Regions from separate parts of the Amycolatopsis sp. NPDC054798 genome, predicted to be linked through region 1. Evidence: riboswitches for the same ligand, from Rfam matches in the RefSeq annotation. Region 1 holds a riboswitch; the other holds the start of a gene.

Evidence for each region. A riboswitch is a leader RNA that binds a small molecule or an ion and turns the genes downstream of it on or off. The one in region 1 is predicted to bind thiamine pyrophosphate.
Region 2: another riboswitch for thiamine pyrophosphate. It lies ahead of ACWGIC_RS17645 (thiamine ABC transporter substrate-binding protein); the one in region 1 lies ahead of thiO (glycine oxidase ThiO).

What each region holds. Positions count from the first base shown of each region.
Region 1 covers NZ_JBSHAM010000029.1:74,538-81,472, reverse strand. Annotated here, with positions in the region: gene ACWGIC_RS19735 (MFS transporter) at 1-1,052, opposite strand, end outside; gene ACWGIC_RS19730 (PaaI family thioesterase) at 1,257-1,835, shown strand; gene thiE (thiamine phosphate synthase) at 2,223-2,894, opposite strand; TPP riboswitch at 2,925-3,030, shown strand; gene thiO (glycine oxidase ThiO) at 3,027-4,115, shown strand; gene thiS (sulfur carrier protein ThiS) at 4,115-4,315, shown strand; gene thiG (thiazole synthase) at 4,318-5,070, shown strand; gene ACWGIC_RS19705 (NAD(P)-dependent alcohol dehydrogenase) at 5,114-6,058, opposite strand; gene ACWGIC_RS19700 (TetR/AcrR family transcriptional regulator) at 6,116-6,739, shown strand; gene ACWGIC_RS19695 (MarR family winged helix-turn-helix transcriptional regulator) at 6,883-6,935, shown strand, end outside.
Region 2 covers NZ_JBSHAM010000025.1:8,701-15,635, forward strand. Annotated here, with positions in the region: gene ACWGIC_RS17640 (ABC transporter permease) at 1-1,347, opposite strand, end outside; gene ACWGIC_RS17645 (thiamine ABC transporter substrate-binding protein) at 1,323-2,390, opposite strand; TPP riboswitch at 2,422-2,533, opposite strand; gene ACWGIC_RS17650 (4a-hydroxytetrahydrobiopterin dehydratase) at 2,558-2,848, shown strand; partial or broken gene ACWGIC_RS17655 (restriction endonuclease) at 3,220-3,468, opposite strand; gene ACWGIC_RS17660 (hypothetical protein) at 3,579-4,256, opposite strand; gene ACWGIC_RS17665 (GlxA family transcriptional regulator) at 4,354-5,331, opposite strand; gene ACWGIC_RS17670 (cysteine hydrolase family protein) at 5,436-6,035, shown strand; gene ACWGIC_RS17675 (hypothetical protein) at 6,076-6,642, opposite strand; gene ACWGIC_RS17680 (hypothetical protein) at 6,707-6,841, opposite strand.

The sequences.
Region 1 (6,935 bases):
ATCGCCACGACCAGGAAGCCGACGACCAGCCACAGCAGGCTGCCGCTCTGCATCAGCTTGATGCTGGGCCAGCTCAGCACGATGAACCCGATGGCCGCGGTGAGCAGCAAGGGCTTCCGGCCGATCCGGTCGGACAGCGCGCCCAGTGGAATCAGCAGCGAGAACTGCACGATTTCCACCCCGATGACGATCAGGCTGGACTCGGTGTCGCCGATGTGCAGGGTGTTGGTGAAGTAGGTCGGCATCGTCGTGAGCAGCATGTAGTCGGCGATGTTCAGCAGCAGCACGATCCCGATCAGGTTCAGGATCATGCGCCAGTTGCGCTGGATGGTCTCCTTGAGCGGAGCCTTCTCCGCCTTTTCGCCCGCTGCCTCGAGCCTGCGGAACTCCGGCGTGTCCTCGAGCTTCGACCGCAGGTACAGCCCGATCGCACCGATCGGAAGCGCGATGAAGAACGGAATCCGCCAGCCCCACGAGTTGAACTGTTCGGTCGACAGCGACAGGAAGGTGATCAGCACGACCGAGTTGCCGAGCACGTAACCGGCCAGCGTGCCCATCTCCAGGAACGAACCGAAGAAGCCGCGCCGTTTGGTCGGCGCGTATTCGGCGATGAACGTCGCCGCGCCGCCGTACTCGCCGCCGGTCGAGAAGCCCTGAATGAGCCGCAGCAGCAAGATCGCGATCGGTGCCGCGATGCCCATGCTGTAACTGCCCGAGTAGGTCGGCAGCACACCGACCAGGAAGGTACAGCCGGACATCAGCAGAATGGTGAGAGCGAGAACCTTCTGCCTGCCGAGCTTGTCCCCCAATGGGCCGAAGAAGGCCCCACCGAACGGCCGAACGATGAAGCCGACTGCCAGCAGGGCAAGCGATTTCAGCACCGCGTTGCCCTCGCCGGGGAAGAACAGTGTTCCGATACTGGTCGCGATCGCGCCCGAGGTGAATACGCCGTAGTCGTACCACTCGGTCGCATTCCCCATCGCGGACGCGATCACCGCGCGTTTGACTGTTCTCTGATCGACCTCGGGTTTCCCCGTCTTTGGCTCACTCATCCCGGCGGTGACCTCCTCCTGCACACGTCCCGGTCCATCCGTTGGAGCACATTTCCCCAGTCTTGACCCGTTGACGTGAGCTGGCAGGGTGAGTCACGAAATTTCTACCGTGCGGAATTTTCCGACTACCCTGTGCGCAGGAAACGCGGCCTCGCCGGTCAGGGTGGGTGCCAGCGGGTCCTTCCGCCGGGTTAACGTCGTCCCATGAGTCCTGTTTCCGGCCCGTGGCCGCCAGTGCCGGTGGAGCCGCCGGAGATCCACCCGAAAGCCCCCGCGCCCGGCACCGAACTGGGCGCCCACTTCGCCGAGTGCTTCGGCTGCGGCGACGAGGTCGACGACGGCCTGCACCTGCGCTCAGCCATCGGCGAGGACTACACGGTGCACTCGAAGTTCACCGTGACCGCCGCCCACCAGGGCGCCCCCGGTCTAGCTCACGGCGGGTTACTGGCCTGCGCCTTCGACGAGGCACTGGGCTCGACAGTCGGAAACCTGCTGCACCGCCCCGCAGTGACCGGCAAACTCGAGACCGACTTCCGCCGCCCAGTACCGGTCGGGTCCACCCTGTACATCAAGGCCCGGCTGGACGGGATCGCAGGCCGGAAGATCTACGTGAGCGCCGACGGCCATCTGGACTCCGCGGACGGCCCAGTAGCGGTCAACGCGCGGGCGGTGTTCATCGCGGTGGGCTTCGAACACTTCAGCACCCACGGCGACCCTCAGGCGCTGGAAAAGCTAGCCGAGCAGCACCGCCGCAACAAACGCGAGTGGGACATCAACCCCTGACCCAGGCCAGGCTGAGCCACGGCCCGTGAGGCCCCCTTCACGCCCCCAGATTCCTCCAGGTTCCCCTTCACGGCCGCCCCGCCCGGCCGCACCGACCACGACGCACCCAATGCCACATTGGGTGCGTCAGACGCACCGAACGCCACATTGGGTGCGTGGGATGCACCCAATGCCACATTGGGGCGCAAGCCCCACCCACCACCAAACCACCGCCGACAACCCCCACGCACCCCAGGCAGACACACCCGGCCCTGCACCCCGATACGAAGCCCAAATGCGGTTCGAGGGGGCTTGTCAAGGCATCTTTCCCGCCTTGACAAGCCCCCTCGAACCGTCATCACAATCAGCTTCGGGGTGCCCCCTCACGAACGAGGCGCGATGTCGCCGTCAGGCGACGAGCAGCCTCCCCCTCAACCCCTCCGCAGCAGCCCGAGGATCCTCCGCCTCAGTAATCGCCCGAACCACCACAACCCGAGACGCCCCCGCCTCCATCACCTCCCCCATCCGCTCGAGATCAATCCCCCCAATCGCGAACCAAGCCCGCTCCGTCCCCATCCCCGCAGCAGCCCGAACCAACCCCAACCCAGGCGCAAACCGCCCAGGCTTAGTAGGCGTAGGCCAGCAAGGCCCGGTACAGAAGTAATCCACCCCGTCCTCCACAGCCGCCGCCGCAGCCTGCTCCTCCGAATGGGTGGACCTCCCGATCACCACCTCATCCCCAAGCACCCTCCGCGCAAGGCTGACCGGAATATCGTCCTGCCCCAAATGCAACACATCCGCCCCCACCCCCAGCGCTACATCCGCCCGGTCGTTCACCGACAGCAACGCCCCATGCCGCGCACAGGCCTCCGCCAGCACCTCCAGCGCCGCGATCTCCTGCTTGGCCTCCAACGGCGCGCCCCCGGTCTTGTCCCGCAGCTGCACGATGTCGACCCCGCCCGCCAACGCGGCGTCAGCGAACTCAGCGAGGTCCCCACGGGAAGCACGGGCGTCGGTGCACAAGTACAGCCGGGCATCGGCGAGCCGGGCGCGAATTTGGTCTCCGGTCAAGGCAGGCATGGCGGTGACGTTACCCGCGCGCTACGGTGTGGGAGTCCGCACGGGAGCCCGAGGCACGGGCTGAGAGGGAGCTGCCGCTCCGACCGTGGAACCTGATCCGGGTCATGCCGGCGCAGGGAGCGTGATTCCACTGTGAACACCAGCACCACAACCGTCACTGTCGTCGGCGGCGGCGTCATCGGGCTGTCCGCGGCCTGGCGCGCGGCCGCTCGTGGATGGCGCGTCACCGTGGTCGACCCGGATCCCGTGCAGGGCGGCGCGTCCTGGCTGGCCGGCGGGATGCTCGCCCCGGTCACCGAGGCGTGGCCGGGCGAGGAAGCCGTGCTCAGCCTGGGGGAAGCGTCCCTGCGGCACTGGCCGGGTTTCGCACGGGACCTCGCCGCCGAGGGCACCGATCCGGGGCTGGCCGAGCACGGCACGATCGTCGTCGGGTTCGACAGCGCCGACGCCGGGCACCTCGACATCCTCGCCGGGTACCTGCGTTCGCTGGGCCGCGACGTCGAAACGCTCACCGGGCGCGAAGCGCGGCGGCTCGCGCCGGGCGTCGGTGCCGTGCGCAGCGGCCTGCACGTGCCGGGCGATTTAGCCGTGGACAACCGAAAACTGCTCACAGCGCTGAGCGAAGCGGCTACGAAGCGTGGGGTCGAGTTCCGTCGTGAACGGCTCCAAGATCTCTCCGAAGTGTCCGGGCCGGTGGTCCTTGCCGCCGGGGCGTGGACCGGTCAGCTGCATCCGTTGCTGGAGCACGCAGTACGCCCGCTCAAGGGCGAGATCCTGCGGCTGCGTCCGCGTCGCGGCTGTCTGCCGCCTCCGCCGTACACAGTGCGCGCGATGGTCGAAGGACGGCCGATCTATCTGGTACCGCGAGAAAACGGCGAACTGGTCCTTGGCGCGACGCAGTACGAAGCCGGTTTCGACCAGGCCGTCACCGCGCGCGGCGTACGCGAGCTTCTGGAAGGCGCGGAACGGATCCTGCCCGGCATCACGGAGTACGAGCTGGTGGAAGTCGCCGCCGGACTGCGTGCCGCGAGTCGTGACGCCTTGCCGTACATCGGCGAAGTGAACGAAGGCGTGTACGCGGCGACAGGACATCACCGCAACGGTTTGCTGATGGCGCCCGCGACTGCGGACGCCGTGGTCGCCTGGCTGGCTGGCGAAGCCCCGCCGCCGGAGGTCGAGGCGGCGACGCCCGCCCGTCTGGTCGAGAAGGAGCGAGTCTGATGGAGATCAAGGTCAACGGGGAGTGGCGGGAATTCCCCGACGACAGCACCGTTTCCGCGGTCCTCGACGCGCTGGGAGCGGAACGCCGCGGCGTGGCCGTCGCGGTCAACGGCGTGGTCGTGCGGCGTGGCGAATGGGAAGAAGCGGTCGTGCCGAAGGGCGCGCAGCTCGAAGTGCTGACCGCGGTTCAAGGAGGTTGAGCATGGACGACCTGATCATCGGCGAACACAAGCTGTCGTCGCGCTTGATCATCGGCACCGGTGGCGCGGCGAATCTCGAAGTGCTGGAACGAGCGCTGGTCGCGTCCGGCACCCAGCTCACCACCGTGGCGATGCGCCGCGCCGACGCCGAGGGCGGCTCCGGCGTGCTGGAACTGTTGCGGCGCTTGGACATCGAGCTGCTGCCCAACACCGCGGGCTGCCGGACGGCGGCCGAAGCCGTGCTCACCGCCCAGCTGGCCCGCGAGGCGCTGGAAACGAACCTGATCAAACTCGAGGTGCACGCCGACGACCGCACCCTGCTGCCCGATCCGCTGGAGACTCTCGAAGCGGCCGAACGCCTGGTGTCGGACGGTTTCACGGTGTTCGCCTACACCAACGACGACCCGGTGCTCGCCCTTCGCCTCGAGGAGGCGGGTTGCGCCGCGGTGATGCCGCTCGGCGCGCCGATCGGCACCGGGCTGGGCATCCGGAACCCGCACAACATCGAGCTGATCGTCTCGCGCGCGTCGGTGCCGATCGTGCTGGACGCCGGGATCGGCACGGCTTCGGACGCGACGCTGGCGATGGAACTCGGCTGCTCCGCGGTGCTTCTGTCGACGGCGGTCACCCGGGCGGCGGATCCGGAACGGATGGCGCTGGCGATGCGGAGCGCGGTGGAGGCGGGGTATCTGGCGCGTGGGGCGGGGCGGGTGCCGCAGCGGTTTTGGGCGCAGGCGTCGAGTCCGCCTCGCTAGGGTTCTCGTGAGTGGCAATGCCGGTTCTAACCGGCATAAACACTCACGAGACCTCGACCACCACCTTGCCGCGCACCCCGCCTTCCTCCAGCACCCGATGCGCCCTCGCTGTCTCCGCCAATGGAAACACCCGGTCCACCAACGGCCGCACCAACCCGGCGTTCACCCACCGGCCGAGCTCAGCGAGCAAATCAGCCTGGGGATTCCCGCTGAACGCCCGCACCCAGCGGGCGGGACGCAACGAGTTCGCCGCGATATAGCCGACCGTGCGGGCCGGACGGTCGAGGTCGAACGCGATCGAGACCATCCGCCCGCTCGGGGTCAGCAGCCGCCGGAACGCGTCGAGGTCACGCCCGACGGTGTCGAGGATGACGTCGAACTTTCCCAGCTCGCCCGGATCACGGTAGTCGAGCGCGACGTCCGCGCCGAGTTCCCTTGCCAGCTCTAGGTTCTTGGCGCTGGTCAGCCCGGTCACGTGCGCGCCCATCGCCTTGCCGAGCTGCGTGGCCACGAACCCGACCCCGCCGGTCGCGCCACGAATCAGCAGGCGTTCGCCGGGCTTCAGATGGGCTTTGTCGCGCAGCGCGGTGATCGCGGTGCTCCCCGCCAGCAGCGACGCCGCCGACGCGGGATCCAGCCCGGCTGGCACGTGGTCCAGCCGATCGGCGGCCATCGCGTGGTACTCGGCGGCGGTGCCCATCCGCCTCCCACAGGCCCAGACGAGGTCGCCGGCAGCGAACCGGCTCGTCCCGGGTTCCACGACCTCGCCGACCAGGTCCACGCCGATCCGTTTGGGAAAACGCTTGCCGCTGAACGGAAGCAGCTTCCCGGACCGCATCGCGAGTTCGCCGCCGTTGACCGATACCGCGCGCACCCGGACGAGGACTTCGCCGGGGCGGGGCACCGGTTTCGGGACATTCGCTTCGTGCAGGACTTCCGGCGGTCCGTAGCGGTCGTAGACGATGGCACGCATCGAAGTGGAAGGCATGTTCCACTTCTAGCACGGAAAATGGAAAGGGTCTTCCGTTTGGCGTAAAGTGAGAGAGTGCCGGAAAAATCGACTCAGTTGCGCACTGACGCCGCCCACAATCGCGCGCACATTCTCGAAGTCGCCGAGCGCACCTTCGAGTCCGAGGGCCTGGACGTGTCGATGAGCGAGCTGGCGCGCCGGGCGGGCCTCGGCGTCGCCACGGTGTACCGCCATTTCCCGACCAAGGCCGACCTGGTCGCCGAAGCCTTCGCCGAGCCGATGGCCGAATGCGCGGGCATGCTCGACGAGGCGCTCGCCGACCCCGACCCGTGGCGCGGGTTCTGCCGGGTGATCGAGGAGATGTGCGCGATGCAGGCGCGCAATCACGGTTTCTCCGCCGCGATCGTGACCGCACTGCCGGATCAGGCTGCTTTCGGCCAGTTGCGCGATCGCGCGCTGCAGGCGTTCACCGAGCTGATCCGCCGGGCGAAGGAGGCCGGTGCGCTGCGGGCCGACTTCGCGGTTTCCGACCTGTCATTGATCTTGCTGGCCAACGGTGGACTGCGGTCTGGCGCGGGAACCGCGGCACCGGCGGCGTCGCGGCGGCTCGCGGGATACCTGCTGCAGTCCTTTCGCGCGGAGACGGCCGCACCGCTGCCGCCGCCCGCGAAGCTTCCGCTCGACGTGTCGGTGCTCTAATCGGGCGGCCAGGCTGCACAAATTACCGGGTGATGGTGATTTCGCCCGCGCTTGACGCGGACTGAGCACGGGCACGCCGTATGGTTGACGGCACCCTTTCCGGCGCACCCAGCGGCGGGCACCAGCGTCAGGAGGAGCCGATCGTGACTCTTTCCTCGGTCCAGGACGTAACGGGCCGGTTGTACCTAGCGGTGGG
Region 2 (6,935 bases), on a different contig from region 1:
GGCCGGACTCGCGCCGAGCGTCGCGGCGGCCTGGCGCAGCCGGACGTCGACCGCGCGCAGCACCGGCAGGATCATCCGCACCACCAGCGGCATGATCACCAGCGCCTGGGCGAACGGCACGAGCAGCGGCGACGTCCGCAGGTCGCCGGGCAGCGCGTCGAGGGTCACGAGATAGCCGAAGCCGACGGTCACCGCGGAGACTCCGAGCGGCAGCATCAACGCGACGTCCATGGTTTCGCCCATCCCGCGCGCGAGCCCGCCTGGCGAACGGCGAAGCGCCACCAGCACGACACTCGCGACCAGGCCGACGGCCATCGCCAGCAGCGTCGCGTCGGTGGCCGCGGCGAGCGAATTCTGCGCCGCGATCCAGCCGGACACCTGCAGCGCGCCGTTCTGTCCCACGGTGTTCAGCGCCCGATACCCGGCGAGACTCCATCCGTCCGAAGTGGACACCGACTCGACGAGCAGCGAGACGATCGGCGTCAGCAACAGACCAAGCACGGCGATCGCGGCACCGACCGTCCACCACTCTCCGCCTCGCGGCCGACGCGCCGTGACCTGCGCGGACCGCAGCTTCACCGCGTTTTCCCGCTTCCGTCGTGCCACGGCGCCCAGCACCAGCGCGGCGACGACAGCCGCGAACTGGATCAACGACAACGCAGCCGCGCCGGAGAGGTCCAGCAGGTCGACGGTCCGGAGGTAAATCTCCGTCTCCAGCGTCCGGTAGCTACCGCCGCCAAGGATCAGCACCACGCCGAAACTGGTGGCGCAGAACAGAAACACCACCGCCGCCGCGGACGCCACAGCCGGGCCGAGCGCAGGCAAAGTCACCGACCGGAACGCCCGCCACGGCGACGCACCGAGCGCACGCGCCGCCTCGGTCGCTCGCGGATCGAGGTGCGCCCACAACCCGGCGACCGTGCGCGCGACGACTGCGACGTTGAAGAACGCGTTCGCCAGCACGAGCGGCAGCACGCCGCCGTCCGGCCAGATCGCGCGGAAAGCCAGGCCGACGACCACCGTCGGCAGCACGAACGGAACCAGCACGATCGTCCGCGCGAGTCCGACCCCCGGCAGCCGAACCCTCGCCAGGAGATAGGCCACCGGCAGCCCGGCGAGCACCGCGACCACGGTCGACGCGGCCGCGCTGGCCAGCGTGAACCCGGCGAGCCGCCACGTCTGCGGGTCGCCGAGCACGGTGTCGACGCCGCCCGCGGAAAACCCCCGGCCGACGATCGCGACGACCGGCCAGGCGAAGAACACCACCAGGAACGCGACCGGCAGCAGGCCGAGCAGCGTGAGCCCGATGGTGCGCGCGGGGATCACGCGCCCATGAGCGAGCGCCATTCCCCGATCCACTTCTCCCGGCCCGCCTGCACCTTGTCCGCGGGCATGGTGGCCGGCGTCTGCGGCTGCGGCGCCGCGGTGGCCCAGCCGGCGGGCAGCTCGACACCTTGGCGCGCCGGGTAGACGTACATGTTCGCCGCGACCGTCGTCTGGAACTGCTGCGACAACAGGAAGTCGACGACCTTCTGCGCCTGCGGGATCTGCTTGCCGTTGGTGAGCACGCCCGCGTACTCGACCTGGCGGAAACAGGTGTCGAGCAGCGCCTTGGTGCGCGGTTTGCCGTCCTCGCCGAGCTCAGCGGCCGGGGACGAGGCGTAGGACACGACGATCGGCCGCGGGCCCTTGCCCGACGAGCCGGAGAAGTCCTTGGTGTAGGCCTCCTCCCAGCCGCTGACGGTCTTGAGGCCGTTGTCCTTCAGCTTCTGCCAGTAGCCCTGCCAGCCGTTCTCGCCGAACTTCGCGACCGTGCCGAGCAGGAAGGCCAGGCCCGGCGACGCGGTGGCCGGGCTTTCCGCGACCGTCAGGTCCTTGTACTTGGGGTCGGCGAGGTCGTCGTAGGTCTTCGGCTCCGGAAGGCCCTTGCTCGCGAAGTAGGCCGGGTCGATGTTCACGCAGACGTCGCCGAGGTCGACCGCCGCCAGCCGGTGCTGCGGGTCGACGGAGTAACGCTGCGGGCCGCGGTCCGCCTCCGGGCTGGTGTAGGGCTGGAAGACGCCCTCGCTGAGCGCACGCGAGGCGAAGGTGTTGTCGACGCCATACGCGACGTCGCCGATCGGGCTGCCCTTGGTGAGCACGAGCTTGTTGGTGAGCGCGCCCGCGTCGCCGGACTTGAGGATCTTGAGCTTGATCCCGGACTGGCGCTGGAAGGCGTCGAGCACGTCCTGCGGGGCGGCGAACGAATCGTGCGTGACCAGCGTGACGGTCGGGGTCTGCTGGTCCGAGCTCGCGGACGACCCGCCGGAGTCGCCGCCGGACAGCGAACAAGCGCTGGCGAGCACCGAGACCATGGCGAGTCCTGCCACCGTGCGGACGGTCCGCGACATCATTCTTCCCCTCCTGCACTGCGCCGGATGAGGGAGAGCGATACGGCCTCCCTACGCCGGCATGATCCGGATCCAGGTGCTAACGGTCGCGGGTGGAAGGCCCGCCTCTCAGCCCGGCGTACCGGACTCCCGTGGCAATGCCGCAGCGTAGCCGACACCATGGAGTGATGACGCAGCTATTGAACGACTCGGCAGTGGACCAGGCCCTCAGTGCCGTTCCGGAGTGGCGGCGCGAGGACGACACCATCGTGCGCGAGGTCGAACTCCCGGCCTTCCCGGCCGCGATCGAGGTGGTGGACCGGGTGGCCGAACTCGCCGAGGAAGCCGACCATCATCCCGACATCGACATCCGCTGGCGGACGCTGACCTTCCGCCTCAGCACCCACTATCTGGGCGGGCTGACCGAACGCGACTTCGCACTGGCCAGGCAGATCGACGAGGTGCTGGCGGCCCGCTGACCAGGTGTGATGTCGGCAACGATGGCAACATGACCGGCCCCCTCGCGCGTTTCCCGGACAGACGCGAAGGAAGGAGGCCGGGATGGTCCAGGCACTCGTGGTGGGAATGGGTTCGTTCGGCCTGATGGTGGCCGCTGCGGGAGGGGTGCTGTGGCACACCGCGCGCACCCGGCGTGACCTTGATCACAAGCGGTAACAGTGAGCTAGATCAAGGCGCTATTCCAGCGGAATCGTCGGCACTCGCCCCGCTAGGACCCGCCATGAACAGCACTTCCGCCCAGCTCACCGCCGCACAGCGCACGTGGGTCGCGGTGTTCTCGACCGCTGTCGTCCTCCTGTCGATGGTGGTGCTCGGCCTGCTCGGCTGAGCGTCAGCCGGTTTCCTCGGCGAACGTCCAGACCCGCTTGAGCGGCACGTCCCGGCGAATGCTCTCGGGCAGCCGCTCGTAGCGGGCGAACAGTTCGTCGAGGAGATCCTTCGAATCCCAGACCCGGATGGTGAACCGCTGGGTCGACAGGTAGCGCGTGGCCTCGCGCGTGATGCCACCCCACGCCACCAGGAGCCCGTGGTCAGCGGAGTGCGTGGAGATCGCTCCCTGCAGCTGCTGCACGACCGGGAGCCCCCACCGCGCCTGCTTCGGACTTCACCTGCACGACGATCTTCGGCGACACCCCTCCCCTGGGACGTTCCAGTGTCGAGCATAACGACGAATCGCGCCCAAAACGGTCCTCAGCCATCACTGGGCGGCAAAGCTCCCGTCGCGGTTCCCCGGTGCCAGTTCGCGTGCTCGACCCACCCCGGCGGCAGCCACTGCCCGGTGACGAGCTGCGGATGCCGGGGATGCACCGCGTTCGCCCACGTCACGAACAGCAACTCGGCCCACTCCGACTGGATCAGCCAGGACACCGGGCCGCTTTTGCCGTTCCCCGTCACGTGCACGACGCCCGGGGCGACCATCTCCGCACCGGTGATGCCCGCCCAGTGCCACGCGTTCACCTGCGGCGTGTGGAGATGGAATCCGTACTCGCTCAGGTAAAGCGCGCCGTGCGCGATCGGCACCCAGCGCGGGACTGCGGCCGCGGCCGCCGCCTGCCGTGCTCGTGACTTGGCGATCGCCCCGCCCACCAGGGAACCCGCCACGAGCCCGACGCCGAGCGCTCCCGTCCCGAACACCATCGGCGTCGACACGCTCCAGCTTCCGTCCCCGATCGCCCGGAAGTCCGAGACCACGACCGCCCCGGTCGCCCAGAACCGCTCCCCGGCCACGTTCCGCCCCGGAAACGGCGCGAGCACTTCCTCGACCTGGCTGAGATCGGCGTCGCCCGCCATCAACGCCGCCAGGTGGCAGGTGTAGCTCAGCACGTCGTCGCGATAGGTCCACGGCGGCGCCATCGGATCTCTCGCCATTCAAACCCCCTCGCCGAATGAGGGGGCGATCGTAGCGGAATGCCGGGGACCTATTCGGACGGGGAAATGGTGTGCCGCAAGGAATATTCCCCTCCGGCTAACCGATCCGGAACCGCTCCCGGTACTCGCTGGGCGTCGTGTTCAAGGTCCTCCGAAAAGAGCGGTTCAGTGTCGAAACAGTGCCGAATCCGCAAGCTCCGGCAATCCGCGACAACGTTTCGTCAGTAGTCTCCAGCCGATGCCGGGCCGCCTCGACCCGAGCGTGCTCGACGTAGGCGGCGGGCGTCATCCCCAGCTCCGCCTTGAACACCCGCGTGATCTGCCGATCCGTGACGTGGGCGTGCGCGGCGAGATCGGCGACTGTCAACGGATCCGCCAAGTGCGCGGCGATGTAGTGCCGCAGCTCGTCGACGCGCCGGGTAGCGGACGCAGGCTCCAGCGACACGCTGAACTGGCTCTGCCCACCCGGCCGTCGCAGGAACATCACGAGCTGGCGAGCCACCCGCGAGGCCAGCTCCGGACCGCAATCGTCGGCCACCAGCGCCAACGCGAGATCGAGGCACGCACTCAACCCGGCTCCGGTCCACACACTGCCGTCGCGGATGAAGATCGGGTCGGCGTCGACCGTCACCTCCGGATGCTCCTCGGCGAGCTGGCGCGCGGTCGACCAGTGCGTCGTGGCGCGTTTGCCTTCGAGCAGCCCGGCCGCCGCGAGGATGTGCGCGCCGACGCAGACGGACGCCACCCGCCGCGTCTGCCCGGCCAGCCGCCTGACCTCCTCGACCACCGCCGGGTCGCATTGCGCGACGATCTCCCCGTTCTCCCCCGTCGTCACCGCGCCGGGCACGATCAGGGTGTCGATCGCCTTCCCCGACAGGTCCGCGAAGGTCACGTCCGGCAAGACGCGCACCCCGGCGGAGGTCGTCACCGGCTCCAGCGTCTCGGCCGCGAGCACCACCCGGTAGCCCGCCGGACGGTCCATTTCCCGCTGCAGCAAGGAAAACACCTCAGCGGGCCCGGTCACGTCGAGCAGGTCGATCCGATCGAACAGGACGACGACCAGCAGCCTCTCCATCACACCCCCCCATGTCGGTTTCTGCGCGTTGCATGTCATTGCCGACATCCAGGGTCGAGCCTAGCGTCGATCGTGCGGAAACCGAAAAGAGAGGAAACCCGAACATGGCAAGGAAAACGCTGCGGGAACTGAACGGGCTCGACCAGACCCCGGCGACGCTGGCCGACGCGACGCTGATCATGGTCGACTACCAGAACACCTACACCCGCGGCGTGATGGAACTGGACGGCTGGCAACCGGCGCTGACCGCGGCTCGGCATTTGCTAGCCAAGGCCCGCGCCGCCGGAACGAAGGTGATCCACGTGGTCAACGACGGCGGCGAAGGCACGCCCTACGACATCCGGGCCCAGATCGGCAGCATCCACCCGGACGTCGCCCCGGTCGAGGGCGAGCCGGTCGTCGTGAAGGGCGCGCCGAACTCCTTCGTGAACACCGACCTTGGCACGCGGGTCGACGCGGCCGGGCACAAGAACGTGGTGATCGCCGGGTTCATGACCAACATGTGCGTCACGTTCACTACCGAAGGCGCGTTCCTGCGCGGCAACCACCCGACCGTCGTCGCCGACGCCTGCGCCACCCGCCCGTTGCCGACTCCGGCCGGCGAGGTCAGCGCTGAGCAGCTGCACAACAGCGCGTTGGCGACCATCGGGGATCTGTACGGCGTGGTCGTTCCCAGCGTCGCCGAGCTGAACCTCGGCCTCTGACCTCTGGCCTCGGCAGGACCGTCCTGCCGAGGCTGGCTGGTTAGTAATCGATGAACCCCGCGACGACCTCGCGTACTACTCCGTCGGCTCCCGGAGTGCCGTAGAAGTAGACCGACCCGTAGCCCCAGAGGTATTCGTCGATCACGTCCTCGAGTTCGCCCTCGACCGGCCAGCCTTCTTCGTTGACCTGAAAGAGAAACTGATGCCCGTCGGCGCGCACGGCGTCGGCGTAGCTGGGCTCGTTCTGCATCAGCACCGGCTCGTCCCCGAACTGCACGAGCGCGATCGTGTCCTCGGCCGCCGCGGAAAGCGCCGCCGAGCGGAGCCCGGGCCACCCCAGATCGGCTCGTTCTCCTCGGGGCGAGGGTGCGTGCACGAGAGCGCGCATCGCCATGTCGGGGTATTCGAGGTCGCTGTCGCCGATGTCGAATCCGTTGCGCAGCAACACTGAAACCTCGCAGCCCGGGGACCACGGAGCTGCGGGGACAGTCAGCAGGTAGCGGTGAGTCGCGAGGAGCGCGTGCTTCTCGATGGCCAACGGAGGCGCTCCGCCGAGGCGTCCCCCGTCCTCGCGATCGGGCAAGGACGGGGTGAAGAGCACGGGCATGCGGAGAGCTTACGGGCACTGGTCCCTGGTCAGGGCTTGTCGGTGAAGAAGGGGACGATCGGCTTCAACGCCTCGGGTGGGCGACGACGATCCCGGGATAGGTCTTCGCTTCGTCGAAGTCTGGCGGGAAATGCAAGTCCGCCGCGATGTCCCCATGCATGTCGCGGTTGCGGAACTTGACGTGCTCGACGGTGGCCATGAATCCTCCTCAGTCAGGCCCGGGGCGTTTCCCCGGTCTGACCTCCACACTCGCTCGCGGCACCGAGCCGAACCAGTTCGTGTTCTTTCCTGGG